2 regions of the Paenibacillus sp. FSL R5-0475 genome follow, and region 2 is predicted to be linked to the other one. Evidence: riboswitches for the same ligand, from Rfam matches in the RefSeq annotation. Region 2 holds a riboswitch; the other holds the start of a gene.
What was found. A riboswitch is a leader RNA that binds a small molecule or an ion and turns the genes downstream of it on or off. The one in region 2 is predicted to bind preQ1.
Positions count from the first base shown of each region.

Region 1 (6,665 bases), 4.8 Mb from region 2:
GGTATATGGTGCGGGCTATGGTGCGTTATCCCATTGCCCGCGGGAACGAGGGGCTGGCTGCGAGCTTCGCCGGCCTCGCTCCCTCGCATGAGCGGCGCGCGCTGGCGATAGCCGCGCTGCTCTCGCTAGCCGCAGCCGGTGCGCCTCTGGCGCTCGGCGCTGGCTTAGCCGCGTGGCCGCTGCATCTGGCGGCAGCGTTACTGCTGCCGGCTGCGGCCTTGGCCAGCGGCACCGTGGCTGCGCGGCGGATTAGCAGCCGGCTCGGCGGGCTCACCGGCGATGTGTACGGCGCGCTGAATGAACTGCTAGAGGCTGTGCTCCTACTAGTATTAGTGCTGCTCCAGCACAATTTCATGTGAGTGGCTCCTGCGGGTGACGCATAGTAGCCAGCTGGCTCAATCTGTTTATATCCACTGCTGATGCTTGTGGGTCCAGTTGTTTGGTGGCCCGGATGCTTGCAGGTCCACATGGTGATATTTTTAGAGTTCAATAGGAAAGAGGGATGACATGGTTGCTGCCATTCTACTATTTGTAATTGCCGGCCTTGCTGAGATCGGAGGCGGATACTTAGTATGGTTATGGCTAAGAGAATCAAGACCTCTCTGGTACGGTTTGGTAGGTTCTTTGATTCTGATAAGCTATGGCATCATCCCTACGTTGCAGAAGTTTCCGTCCTTCGGAAGAGTGTACGCAGCCTACGGCGGGGTGTTTATCGTACTCGCTGTGTTCTGGGGCTGGCTAGTAGACAAGAAAACACCCGATGTATATGACTGGGTTGGTGCTGTTATTTGTGTGATCGGCGTTTCGGTCATTCTTTGGGGGCCGAGACACTAACAAAACAACCCGTTCAACACTTTCGTGTGAACGGGTTGTTTTTATTTAAGCCTAAGCTTTAGATCTTAAATTGTTGCACAGCTTCCTGAAGCTTCTTAGCCTGCTCATATAGATGCTGCACGGTTACTGCATGTCCTTCAAGCTCTATACGTTGGCGCTCGGAGTTCTCGGATAGTGTGTCCGCACTTTCTTGGGATCTTGAAGTGATTTGTGCGGTTTCCTCAACGGAAGCACTAACTTCTTCTGTACTTGCTGAGATTTGCTGCGTCGCCGCAGATACGGATTGAATATTCTGATTGATGCTTTGGATCAGAATCAGAAGGTGATTGAAGGCATCGCCCGCTTCTGCCACCTTGCCTACCCCAGAGGCTACCTCAGAATTCACATGGTTCATCTCAGTAACGGAGCGATTCATATCTTCCTGAAGTCCGAGTAGGAAATCACGAATCTGCTCATTCGCATTACGGGATTGTTCGGAAAGCTTGCGTACTTCTCCGGCAACCACGGCAAAGCCGCGTCCATGTTCTCCTGCACGTGCTGCTTCGATCGAAGCATTGAGCGACAGCATTTGGATTTGCTTCGTAATTTCAGTAATACTATGAACGACTTCTCCGATCATTACTGAACGTTCATTCATAACTTGTAATTGCTCCAGCGACTGCAGGGAGGCACGTTCAACATGGCGCATTTGCAGAACGGCACTTTGGGCAATCTCATTACCGCCAATCGCTTCAGCGGAAGCTTCACTGATCTGCTCAGTGACTTCGGTGGCTGCTGAAGCAATATGCTGAATGCCGAAATTGATTTCTTCCATAGCTTTTGAATTATCTAGAGCGCTGCTCGCGATGGTCGTACTACCTTTACCAATTTCTACAACAGATGTACTAGAGTGGTCTGCCATTTCATTTAGGACCTCAACACGTTCTCTTAAAGAATTGGAATCGGTGACCACAGTATTTGAGGTGACGAGTACATGTCCAATCATTTCTTTTAGGCGCAGGGTCATCGCTTGGAAGCTTCTGGACAGTTGAGCTACCTCATCACTGCCTTTAACCGTTAATTCCTCTGTGAAATCTCCCTCTGCAAGACGGGCACTGTAAGCTGCAAGCTTTGAGATAGGACGAGTGATCCGCATGCTCATAAACCAGGCACCAGTTGAGCCTATAATCAGCGTTAGCAGAGTGATCCCCGCGCTGGTCCACAGAATACTGTCTGTTTTTTCTTGAATAAAGCTTACATCACTGCTGATTCCGATAACCATCGTACTTCCGGGAATTCCGATATAAGCTGACTTATGTACACCATGCGAGTCCTTGTATGTATCGCTTAGTCCACTCTTTCCTTTAAGAGCTTGCTGCATTGCAGAGGATACCTTAACAATTTCCTCCGGCTTTAATTTTGCATCATGATCTACGGACAGAACCTCAGCTTCCTTGCCTTTTAGATTGAGTAGAAAAATAGTCTCAACCCCATGCTGCTTTCTCTTATCCTGGAAATAGAATTCAAGATTGGTGGCTGCTTGTTCGTTCTTCTTTAGTGCTTGCTGAGCATGCATTGTATTTATATTCTTATATACGTCCTGAGCAGCTGCAGTTAGAATTTGATTGATTTGTGGCATGACATAGCTGTTGAAAATACTGGTGGATATAAAGTAGAAGCTGGTACTTAACAAAAGAGACGTGAGTAATAGAACTACAAATAATAAACGCGTAAATCTGCGACTGATCGACTGCTTGAAACGAAACATATTGTTCTCCCCCTTTTTATGGGCAGCGAAGCCCCATTTCTTTATATCCCTACCGACTGCTATTGACTGGCAACCTGCAATATATTCCATAGTTATGTAATATATCAACTAAATGGATCGGGAATGAAGTGTTTGATACTATTCTATAGAATTAACCTCTGGATGAATAGTGAAAGTTTTAGTTTATATAGCATATTTTTCTGAAAAAGATGAATTATTACTGACACTTTTATTTTTAGTTAATAAAAATGGGTATAAATACCCATTTCATAAATTGTTTATTTTTATGGATTGTTTGACGACAGTGTGATAGAGTATTAATGTTTTGTTCCAAAACTTAATGTATGCCGCGGTTCGTAACCATCCCGCGTAAACAAAACTAGGAGGAGTTTAAGCAATATGTTTAATTTGATGTGGGGAGTTTTATTTGTTATTGTCAATTTTGCTTTTTTTCTACTCTGTTACCGCCTGTTCGGCAAAAGTGGAATGTATGCATGGGTAGGTATCGCTACTGTAATTGCAAACATTCAGGTAGCTAAGACGATTGCTATGCCATTTGATATCGTGATGACACTCGGAAATACGATGTATGTCACTTTGTATATGACCAGCGATTTGCTTAATGAGAAGTATGGAAGAGCAGAAGCACGTAAAGCGGTTTGGTTTGGCTTCTTCACCTTGCTTATGACGACAGTCATTATGCAAATGGTACTAGTATTTAAGCCGCAAGAGACCGATATTGCTCAGTCTTCTTTGGAGACGATCTTTGGTCTGATGCCTCGACTAGCGTTGGGTAGTCTAACTGCTTACTTCATTAGTCAGTTCCTAGACGTTCGGTTGTACTCCTGGATTCGCAAATATTACAGCACTTCAAGTCAGTTGTGGATTCGTTCCAACGGCAGTACGATGGTTAGCTCCTTTGTGGATACACTAATCTTCTGTACCATTGCATTTGCTGGGTTGTATAACTGGAGTGTGTGGTTTGAAATTTTGCTTACAACGTATCTAGCGAAATTCTTACTAACCGCAGTAAGCACACCTATCTTATATATCGCCCGAACTTTTACTTTTGCTGAAGATGGAATACCATCATCCGCTCATAAGAAGGAATAGACAACAATACAGCCAGCGCGTACCGATCATAATCGATGCGCGCTGTTTGATTTTTCCAGTCGTAAGAGGGCTTAATCGTTCCATATAAATATGTACATAAAATTAATATAAAGCTAAAATAAGCTATCGTAGCCATTCTAATTGTATCCCGAGCGAAGAGAGTGTACATAATCGGTAGTCACAGAAATTACGAATAGGTGTGGTGAAGGATGAATCTAGTAGTTCCTATACTGCGTCATGCAGCACAGCAGCCCGACAGCATTGCCTTAACCCAGACCCAAGCAACGCATACCTATGCAACATTAGTGCAAGCGATGCGGAGAATTGCCAATGGTCTACAGCAAAAGGGCCTTAAGCATGACAAAATCGCTATTTTATCTACGAATCGCATTGAATTTGTCGAGGTTTTCTTGGGGGCTATTTATGCAGGTTGTGTTCCCATTCCTTTAGATCCCAAGTGGAGTGCAAATGAACTGCGGGTTATTATAGAGCAGTGCCAGCCGACAATGATTTTTGCCGAGCCGGAAGCTGCAAAGAATTTGGTCTTCAAGGACCAAGCCATCCCAACGCTGACTTTTTCAAATGAACGAACAGGTTCCTATGATCAGTGGTTGAAGGCTCTGAAGCCAGAAGCTGAATTGGATGAGACGAATGAGTTATTATTTATCGGCTTTACTTCAGGCACAACGGGGCTCCCCAAAGGATATATGCGTACCCATTTATCGTGGTTAAAGAGCTTTGAGGTATCGAGTGCTGCCTTTGAATTGGACGCTATGAGTGATGTTTTAGCACCGGGTCCGTTTGTGCATTCGCTGTCCTTGTTCGCTGTAATGCAGAGTCTGTATGGTGGAGCAAACTTTCATATTACGCAAAAATTTAGCGCCACACAGGTGTTAGAGCTGTGCAGGCAGATTCCGGGTGTGGTGTTGTTTGTTGTACCGACAATGCTTGAATCCATGATGCAGCAGGCTGTTCCTGGGCAGACGCAGATTGATGCGATTATTAGCTCAGGTGCAAAGTGGTCGGAGTTGTCCAAAAAAAGGGGCATAGAAGTGTTCGCTGGAGCGCGTCTCTATGAATCCTATGGTTCCTCAGAAGCGAGTTATATTAGTTATTTGGATGTTCTGGAAGAGCATAATCCGAACTCTGTAGGCAAGCCCTATCCCGGAGTGCAAATTTCCATTTGTAATGAAGAGTTCCGTGAAGTCCCTACGGGGGAGATTGGGCAGTTATATGTGCGAAGTGATATGATATTTCTAGGCTACCATCAATTGCCGAAGGAGACCGCAGCAGCTTTTCGAGAGGGATGGCTTGTGTTGGAGGATTATGTTTATCAGGATGAAGCTGGTTATTTATATCTGGCGGGTCGCTTGAAAAATAGAATCATCTCGGGTGGGCTGAACGTTTATCCAGAGGAAATAGAGCGAGTACTGGAGCATCTTCCGGAAATACAAGAAGTAATGGTGCTTGGTGTCCCTGACGATTATTGGGGAGAACAGCTGGCAGTCCTCGTGAAATGGAATGGTGCAAAGCATTTATCTATAGACGAAATAAAGAATTATTGTCGCCAGTATTTAGCAAGTTACAAAGCGCCGAAGCAGCTGCTGACAGTTGATGAGTTTATCTATACAAGCAGTGGCAAAATTGCCCGGCAAGCGATGAAAGACTATGTGAAAAGAGCGATGGTATGATAGAAGCAGTAATTGTTATGGCAAAACGTACACCGATTGGCAGGATGGGCGGCTTATTAAGTACATTTGAGCCGGAAGCATTACTGGCGCCGCTTATTCAGCATATTGTGGCAGAGACGAATCTGCCCGTCGATATGATCGATGATGTGATTATTGGAAATGTGGTCGGTCCGGGTGGGAATATTGCCCGGGTAGCTGCGCTTGAAGCGGGACTGCCTGTTTCGGTTCCGGGCGTTACTGTGGATCGGCAGTGCGGTTCTGGGCTAGAGGCCATTAATATAGCAGCACGGCTTATTCAAAGTGGCGCAGGTGAGATTTATTTAGCGGGCGGTGTTGAGAGCACGAGTCGTGCCCCTTGGAAAATGGCTAAGCCCCAAACCTTGATGGGGGTTCCGCAGCTATATACCCGTGCTCATTTTACACCTAGCGCTTACGGTGATCCGGATATGGGAATTGCTGCGGAAAATGTAGCGCGGAAGTATGGGATTTCGCGAGAAGAGCAGGATCAATATGCCTTAAAAAGCCATCAGAAGGCCGTTCATGCTCAGCAAAGTGGTAGGTTTCAGCAGGAGATTGTACCTCTTCTGGTTGAGGGGGAGTGGGTGAACACCGACGAATGTCCAAGGGCTAATACGAGCCTGGACAAGCTGCGAAAGCTACCTTCAATCTTTGAAGAAAAGGGTACTGTCACCGCTGGAAATGCCTGTCCTATTAATGATGGTGGGGCGCTTCTATTAATGATGTCCCGTGAGAAATGTCGGCAACTCAAGCTAAAACCTATCCTGCGTGTCGTAGATGCGCAAGCAGCAGGTGTAGATCCGAATTATTTAGGTATGGGCCCAGTTCCAGCTGTACAAAAGGTATTACATCGTCAACAGCTGACCATAGCAGATTTAGATATCGTAGAGTTTAATGAAGCCTTTGCTTCGCAAGTTCTAGCCTCACTGAATGAGCTTCAGATCCCACAGGAAAAGGTCAATCTTGGAGGAGGCGCATTAGCTATCGGTCATCCATATGGGGCGTCCGGAGCGATTTTAATGACTCGCTTATGTGCTGAAATGCAGCATACGCCTTATCAAAGGGGACTTGCCACTTTGGGCATTGGCGGCGGGTTGGGGCTGGCTACGCTTGTGGAGGTTACGGAATGAACAGTGTCCGACATCAGATTCTTATGACTGCTGAGTGGATATCGGATTACGCACAGAGTATTGAGGCACCCGTGCAGACGACTAATGGCAATCTGATTGCTCCTTCTACGATGCCTATTATTTTTTGGCAAG
Region 1 is NZ_JBBORK010000001.1:6,962,947-6,969,611, forward strand. It holds gene cobS (adenosylcobinamide-GDP ribazoletransferase) at 1-359, shown strand, start outside; gene MKX41_RS31370 (YnfA family protein) at 508-834, shown strand; gene MKX41_RS31375 (methyl-accepting chemotaxis protein) at 893-2,581, opposite strand; PreQ1 riboswitch class I at 2,925-2,970, shown strand; gene MKX41_RS31380 (queuosine precursor transporter) at 2,981-3,694, shown strand; gene MKX41_RS31385 (AMP-binding protein) at 3,904-5,385, shown strand; gene MKX41_RS31390 (thiolase family protein) at 5,382-6,533, shown strand; gene MKX41_RS31395 (FAS1-like dehydratase domain-containing protein) at 6,530-6,665, shown strand, end outside.
Region 1: another riboswitch for preQ1. It lies ahead of MKX41_RS31380 (queuosine precursor transporter); the one in region 2 lies ahead of queF (preQ(1) synthase).

Region 2 (6,665 bases):
AGGAAGAAGGCCGTACCATTATCATGGTCGTGCATGATTTGAATCATGCTACTCGCTATGCACAACATATGGTAGCTATTAAATCCGGTACTGTGGTTAGTGAAGGCTCACCTACTGAAGTTATGACACCAGATGTACTGCGGGAAGTGTTTGGAATTGAGGCAGATATTGTTCCAGATCCACGCACCGGTGTGCCGCTGTGCCTTCCTTACGAGCTTGCGGCCTACAAAGCTGTGTAATCATAATCGAAAATCATACACGAACAGGCTCCCGTCATTGACAAGGGAGCCTGTTCGTTGTTACAGTTGTGGTTGCCTACAAATCCATGATACTACTACTAAAAATAGATCAAGGACCATCATTTATACATGGTTAAAGGAGCATGAAACATGAATATTGACAAAATTCAAAATGACCTAGAGCAGTTAATGACTGCAGGGATTGTGAAGAGTCATGAGAACTTAAAAGATCACGTGTATACCAAAATGGGCGGTAAAGCTGATATTTTGGCAGCACCAGCTACTTATGAGGAAATTCAAAAGATCGTTACATATGCGGAACAGAATGGGATAAACCTTACGGTACTTGGGAACGGCTCCAATGTGATTATCCGTGATGGAGGTGTGCGTGGAATAGTTCTGCAAACGGCAGGACTAACGGATGTGGGGATTCGAGACAATCTCTTATATGCGGAGTGCGGCGCTAAGATTATTGATGTTTCCAGATATGCGCTGGATATGGAGCTTACGGGTCTTGAGTTCGCCTGTGGCATTCCAGGAACGGTTGGTGGAGCGTTATACATGAACGCAGGCGCTTACGGCGGAGAAATTAAAGATGTACTGTATAGTGCACTGGCTATAACTAAGAGCGGACAATTAGTGACTCTGCAAGGGGATGAGCTGCAATGGGGTTATAGAAAAAGCGTGTTCGCAAGCGGTGAATACATCGTACTTGAGGCCAATTTTGCTATGACTTCTGGTGATGCATTAGCCATCAAGTCGAAAATGGATGAACTTACTTACTTGCGTGAATCTAAGCAACCGCTTGAGTATCCTTCCTGTGGTAGTGTCTTTAAACGTCCTCCAGGTCGGTTTGCAGGTCAGTTAATTCAAGAGAGTGGATTGCAGGGAACAAGAATCGGTGGTGCTGAGGTATCCAAGAAGCATGCAGGGTTTATTGTAAATGCAGATAATGCAACAGCCAGCGATTACATTGGGCTAATTCACCATGTAAGAGCGACTGTGAAGGATAAATTCGGCGTGGAGCTTGAAACTGAAGTGGAGATCATTGGAGAAGAGTAACTATTAATTAGAAAGAGCCCACAGATTATTGTGGGCTCTTTTGCTGTCATTACATATGGTTTAATCCACTGAAAGGGTATATTTAGCTCTTTCAGTAGTTATTTCCGCCTTGCGATCACTTATGTCCTCAATCCGAAGCCCGTCAATAGCTAAGTCATAGGTGGAGTGTGGTAGCGATACTAGCTCACCATCGGCGTTTAAAGTGCTGCCAAATCCTTTTAATATTAATGCACTCCCAAGATAATCATCGATAACATCCTCCGCACTCCGAAACTCAACAGCCTCTAGATTAAAATGAATTTTATCCAGATCACGAAGCTCCTTCTTTTCAATTACAATAGTTTCATTCACATGACTGTTAATCCAGTCCATAAGTTTCTGTATACTTTGTTCCATTAGATGATCCCACCCTTACCTCGAAGATTATTATGTTTAAGTTACCCTTTTCTTAGGATTTGAATCCTTATTTTTGCCACATCTGAGCGGATTTGAACAAAGGAAGGTACTAAGGAATAGCGAATGTTACAGAATAGCAACAACAGAGATAATCCTCTACAACCAGAATAAGGATAGAAGAAAGTTAACTATTCTAAAAAGGGGGAGTGTTATTGATTCAGCTAACTGATGTCTCAAAATATTATCAGGAGAGGTGTGCAGTTGATCGAATTACTTTCACGGTGGAGAAAGGTGAGGTCTTTGGATTTCTAGGTCCCAATGGTGCAGGGAAGACTACAACGATGCGAATGATGACAGGGCTTCTTCAGTCTACAAGCGGAGAAATTTTAATTAATGGCATGAATATTTCACGTCATAAAAAAGATATCCATGCTCAAATTGGTGTTGTTTTCGAGCTTCCGAACCTATACATGCGTAGTTCTATTCGAAATAATCTGGAGCTGTTCGCTGATCTGTATAGGGTAGCAGGAAATCGAGTGAATGAAGTCATGGAAACCCTCCAGCTGTTAGATAAGGAAAAAGCTAAAGTAAGCAGCTTATCCAAAGGCTGGAAGCAGCGTGTTCTAATCGCTAGAGCATTATTACATAAGCCTCAAGTGTTGTTTTTAGATGAGCCTACAAGTGGGTTAGATCCAAATTCAGCTTCACTCATACGTAATCACGTCAAGAGAATTCAAGAAGAAGGCACAACCATCGTCTTAACGACGCATGATATGCACGAAGCCGAGGCATTAAGCGATAGAGTGGGCATCATGCACGCTGGTGCCTTGGTGGCACTCGATGAACCGCATAGACTTAAGACCATTTATGGTAAACCAGAAATTGAAGTTAAATATCAGCAGGATGGGAAAGTGGTTATGAAATCCTGGCCGATTGCAGAAGAAGCTACTAAAGATCATATCTATCAGTTAATGTCTACGAATCAAATTCTAAGTATGCACAGTAAAGAAGCTTCGCTGGCAGATGTATTCGCTGCCCTGACGGGAAGTGAGCTAAGTTGAGTTATCAGATATGGAAGCTGTATAAACATGAAAGTAAGGATATACTGCGTAATCCTGCGACTGTAATTCTAATAATTTTGCCTATATTTATGGCTAAAATCATCATCACTGTAGTGGACAAGAGCGGTTTGGACTTCATGCTTCTTTCTACATGGATATTATTTGCGCAAGTGATGGTTGGGATCATGATTACCGGCCCAGGATTAATTGAGGAGAGGGAGAGTAAGACTTATGATGCGCTGTTGATTACTCCGCTAAGCAGAGGCCAGATTATTACTGCGAAAGCTGGATCTGTTCTTGTTTTTTCTTTGTTATCACAGCTGATTGTTTATGTACTAAATCAAGGTTTGACAATGGATTTACTCCCTTCCTTATTGTATATGTTATTGGGTGGAATTATCTTTGTGCAAGTTGGAATTATCATTGGTTTAAAGGTAAGTTCCTCCAAAAATGGTTCAGCCATCAGCTCCGCATTTATGGTCGTTTTTTTCTTAGTAGCTTCTGTGTACGTCGCTCTTCCAGAGTGGACCTATCCGATCTTTGTTATTCTGCCAAGTATTGAAATCGTCCAGAATTTGAACAGTATTCTAAATGGAGAAGGAGTATTGCTCCTAGAAAGCCTGCTTTTGCTCTTGTGGATTGTGGTGCTTTCGCTCTGGATTTGGAAGACGGGCAAAGCGTAGAACTTGTCAGAAGCAAATTACCGTGGTATAGTTCAAGACGCAATATGCATGAAGAAGAAGTCTGCACGGATTGTGCAGGAGAGGTTCGCGAACTCCCTCTATAAAAAACTAAGAGTATATTAAATCTTATAAGCGGATGCAGTCCTTAACCCGGATGTTGCTTCCGTTTCTTCTTAGTGGAGCAAAGTTTTCGAAATCTCGTTCTTCTTTCCATTACCGGCCAAGGCCGAAGGAAAAGAGAGGGGTTTTTTGTCGTGTCAGAAGGAAGATTGAAAGAGGAAATGCAAGAAGTCACTTTACTTGGTAATCAGGGAACGCAGTACAAGTTTGGTTATGATCCAGCTATTCTTGAGGTGTTTGATAACAAGCATCCAGGGCGTGATTATTTTGTTAAATTCAACTGCCCTGAGTTTACTAGCTTATGTCCTGTTACAGGTCAGCCGGATTTTGCCACACTGTATATTTCGTATATTCCTGAACAGAAAATGGTGGAATCTAAATCATTAAAGCTGTATCTGTTTAGCTTCCGTAACCACGGTGACTTTCATGAGGACTGCGTCAACATTATTATGAATGATCTGATCTCACTGATGGACCCACGATACATTGAGGTATGGGGCAAGTTCACTCCGCGTGGAGGAATATCTATTGATCCTTATTGCAACTATGGAAGACCGGGTACGAAGTATGAGGCGATGGCGGAGCACCGCTTAATGAATCACGACCTCTATCCGGAAAAAGTGGATAACCGCTAATCCCAACAAGTTGATAAGGAGAGATTAAGATGAACAAAAAAGCACTCGTCGTATTTAGCGGCGGACAAGATAGCACCACTTGCCTGGTTTGGGCAATGAAGCAGTTTGAGGAAGTGCAGGTAGTTACCTTTAATTATAATCAGCGTCATGCGGCTGAAATCGAAGTTGCTACAGAAATAGCAGCTAAGTTTAATGTAAAACAGCATATCCTTGATCTTGGGCTGCTTAATCAGCTGGCACCAAATGCACTAACCCGCCAGGATATTGATATCGTTGCTGGCGAAGGTGATGAGCTTCCTAGTACATTTGTTGACGGACGGAATCTGTTATTTTTGTCTTTTTCCGCAATATTAGCTAAACAATTGGGTTACTCCCATATCGTCACTGGTGTCTGCCAAACGGACTTTAGCGGGTATCCGGACTGCCGTGATGTATTTGTGAAATCATTGAATGTTACGCTGAATTTATCTATGGACTATGAGTTTGCGATACACACTCCATTGATGTGGCTGGATAAAAAAGAAACGTGGAAGATGGCAGATGAACTTGGTTATTTTGATTATGTTCGCGAACACACATTGACCTGTTACAACGGTATTATTGGCAGTGGCTGCGGTACTTGTCCAGCCTGTCTGTTGCGTCAGCGTGGTCTTGAGCAATATGAGGCGGAGAGAATGGAGGCCGGTTCTTAATGCTTAACGAGGTTTCAGTCTGCAAAATATTTACGTTTGATGCGGCGCATCAACTAATTGGTCACAAAGGGAAATGCAGCAATCTGCACGGACATACTTATAAGCTCGAAGTAGTGCTTAAGGGCAAACCAGAGGCTACGGAAGGTCATTCAGACGAAGGGTTTGTTATTGACTTCAGCGATATCAAGGCGACTGTACAACAAAGCCTTGTAGATCGTTTAGATCACGCTTTTCTTGCTATGGGAAATGAACCTGTGTTAGAGACGTTAACGAATACGGGCTCCAAAGTAGCCTTGTTGTCATTCCGCACCACAGTGGAGAATATGTCTTCATATATTGCCTACAAGCTTAAGCAAGCAGGGTTGCCTTTGTACTCGGTAAAGCTATGGGAGACTCCAACCTCCTGGGCAGAGGTGCTGGCTGAAGATGTTCCGGATGAAGGGCCATCCTACCGTTTATATGGAGGCTGTGACTGTGAGTAAGATTCCTGTAATTGAAATGTTCGGTCCGACTATTCAAGGCGAAGGTGCGGTAATTGGAGTGAAGACGATGTTTGTCCGCACCTATGGCTGCGATTATCGCTGTGGCTGGTGTGACTCTGCTTTTACTTGGGATGGTACTGCTAAGGATAAGGTTCGAATGATGACCTCGGATGAAATTATGAATGAACTTTTAGCTATAGCTGGAGATAATTTCGACTGTGTTACGATTTCAGGCGGAAATCCTGCTTTGATTGGTGACGGGATGGGCACTTTTATTAACCTGCTACATGAGCGCGGGATTCAAGCTGCAATAGAAACTCAGGGGAGTAAATGGCAGGAGTGGTTCAATGACGTGGATGTGCTGACAATTAGCCCTAAACCCCCAAGCTCAGGAATGACGACGAATTGGGAAATTCTAGATAACATCATGAGTAAAATGGAGAAACTGGGTCGTTCTATGCATAGCTTGAAGGTCGTAGTGTTTGACGATAAGGATTTTGATTATGCAAAAGACATTCACCAGCGATATCCCAATGTGCAGCTCTTTCTGCAGCCTGGGAATGATGATGTCACTGAAGAAGGCGACATTTCTGCTCGACTTTTGGGAAGGCTGGAATGGTTGTTTAATAAAGTAATCGTAGACTCTGAGATGAATAGAGTACGTGTCCTTCCACAGCTGCATGCATTGATCTGGCATAATAAGCGTGGCAAGTAAAAAGTATTTAAATGTAACGGGTGTCTGCTCAGCAGATGCCCTTTTTTTATTGATTTAAGCCTTTAAATAGGTAGATAGAATGTCCCATAATCTGGTATGATTTTCATAAAAATTGTAGGAGGTACTAAATGGGAAATTCAACTGCACTATTAATTATCGATGTTCAAGAAGCTATGTTCTCCTATCCTGATCAAAAGCTGTACGATGAAGAGGGTGTAATGGAGAGAATTATTTCCCTTCAGAACAAAGCTAGGGTAGCAGGTACTCCAATAGTTTATATTCAACACACCGAAGATGAGGAATATACAAAAGGTACGCCCACATGGCAGATCAGTCACCGCATCACACCGCAGGAAGGTGAAGTTATTGTGGAGAAGCCTACTTGGGATGCTTTTCACCGAACCGAACTGCAAGAGGAGCTACAGAAGCTGGGGATCACGAATCTGGTGATTTGTGGGATGCAAAGTGAGTTCTGCCTAGATACGACAATAAGACGCGCATACAGTATGGGTTATAAGAGTGTTCTCGTACAAGATGCTCATAGCACCTTTGATAATGGGGTACTGAATAGTAGTGAGAT
Region 2 is NZ_JBBORK010000001.1:2,174,020-2,180,684, reverse strand. It holds gene MKX41_RS09480 (ABC transporter ATP-binding protein) at 1-239, shown strand, start outside; gene murB (UDP-N-acetylmuramate dehydrogenase) at 390-1,301, shown strand; gene MKX41_RS09470 (hypothetical protein) at 1,362-1,697, opposite strand; gene MKX41_RS09465 (ABC transporter ATP-binding protein) at 1,910-2,758, shown strand; gene MKX41_RS09460 (ABC transporter permease) at 2,755-3,441, shown strand; PreQ1 riboswitch class I at 3,516-3,559, shown strand; gene queF (preQ(1) synthase) at 3,723-4,196, shown strand; gene queC (7-cyano-7-deazaguanine synthase QueC) at 4,226-4,888, shown strand; gene MKX41_RS09445 (6-pyruvoyl trahydropterin synthase family protein) at 4,888-5,370, shown strand; gene queE (7-carboxy-7-deazaguanine synthase QueE) at 5,363-6,085, shown strand; gene MKX41_RS09435 (cysteine hydrolase family protein) at 6,214-6,665, shown strand, end outside.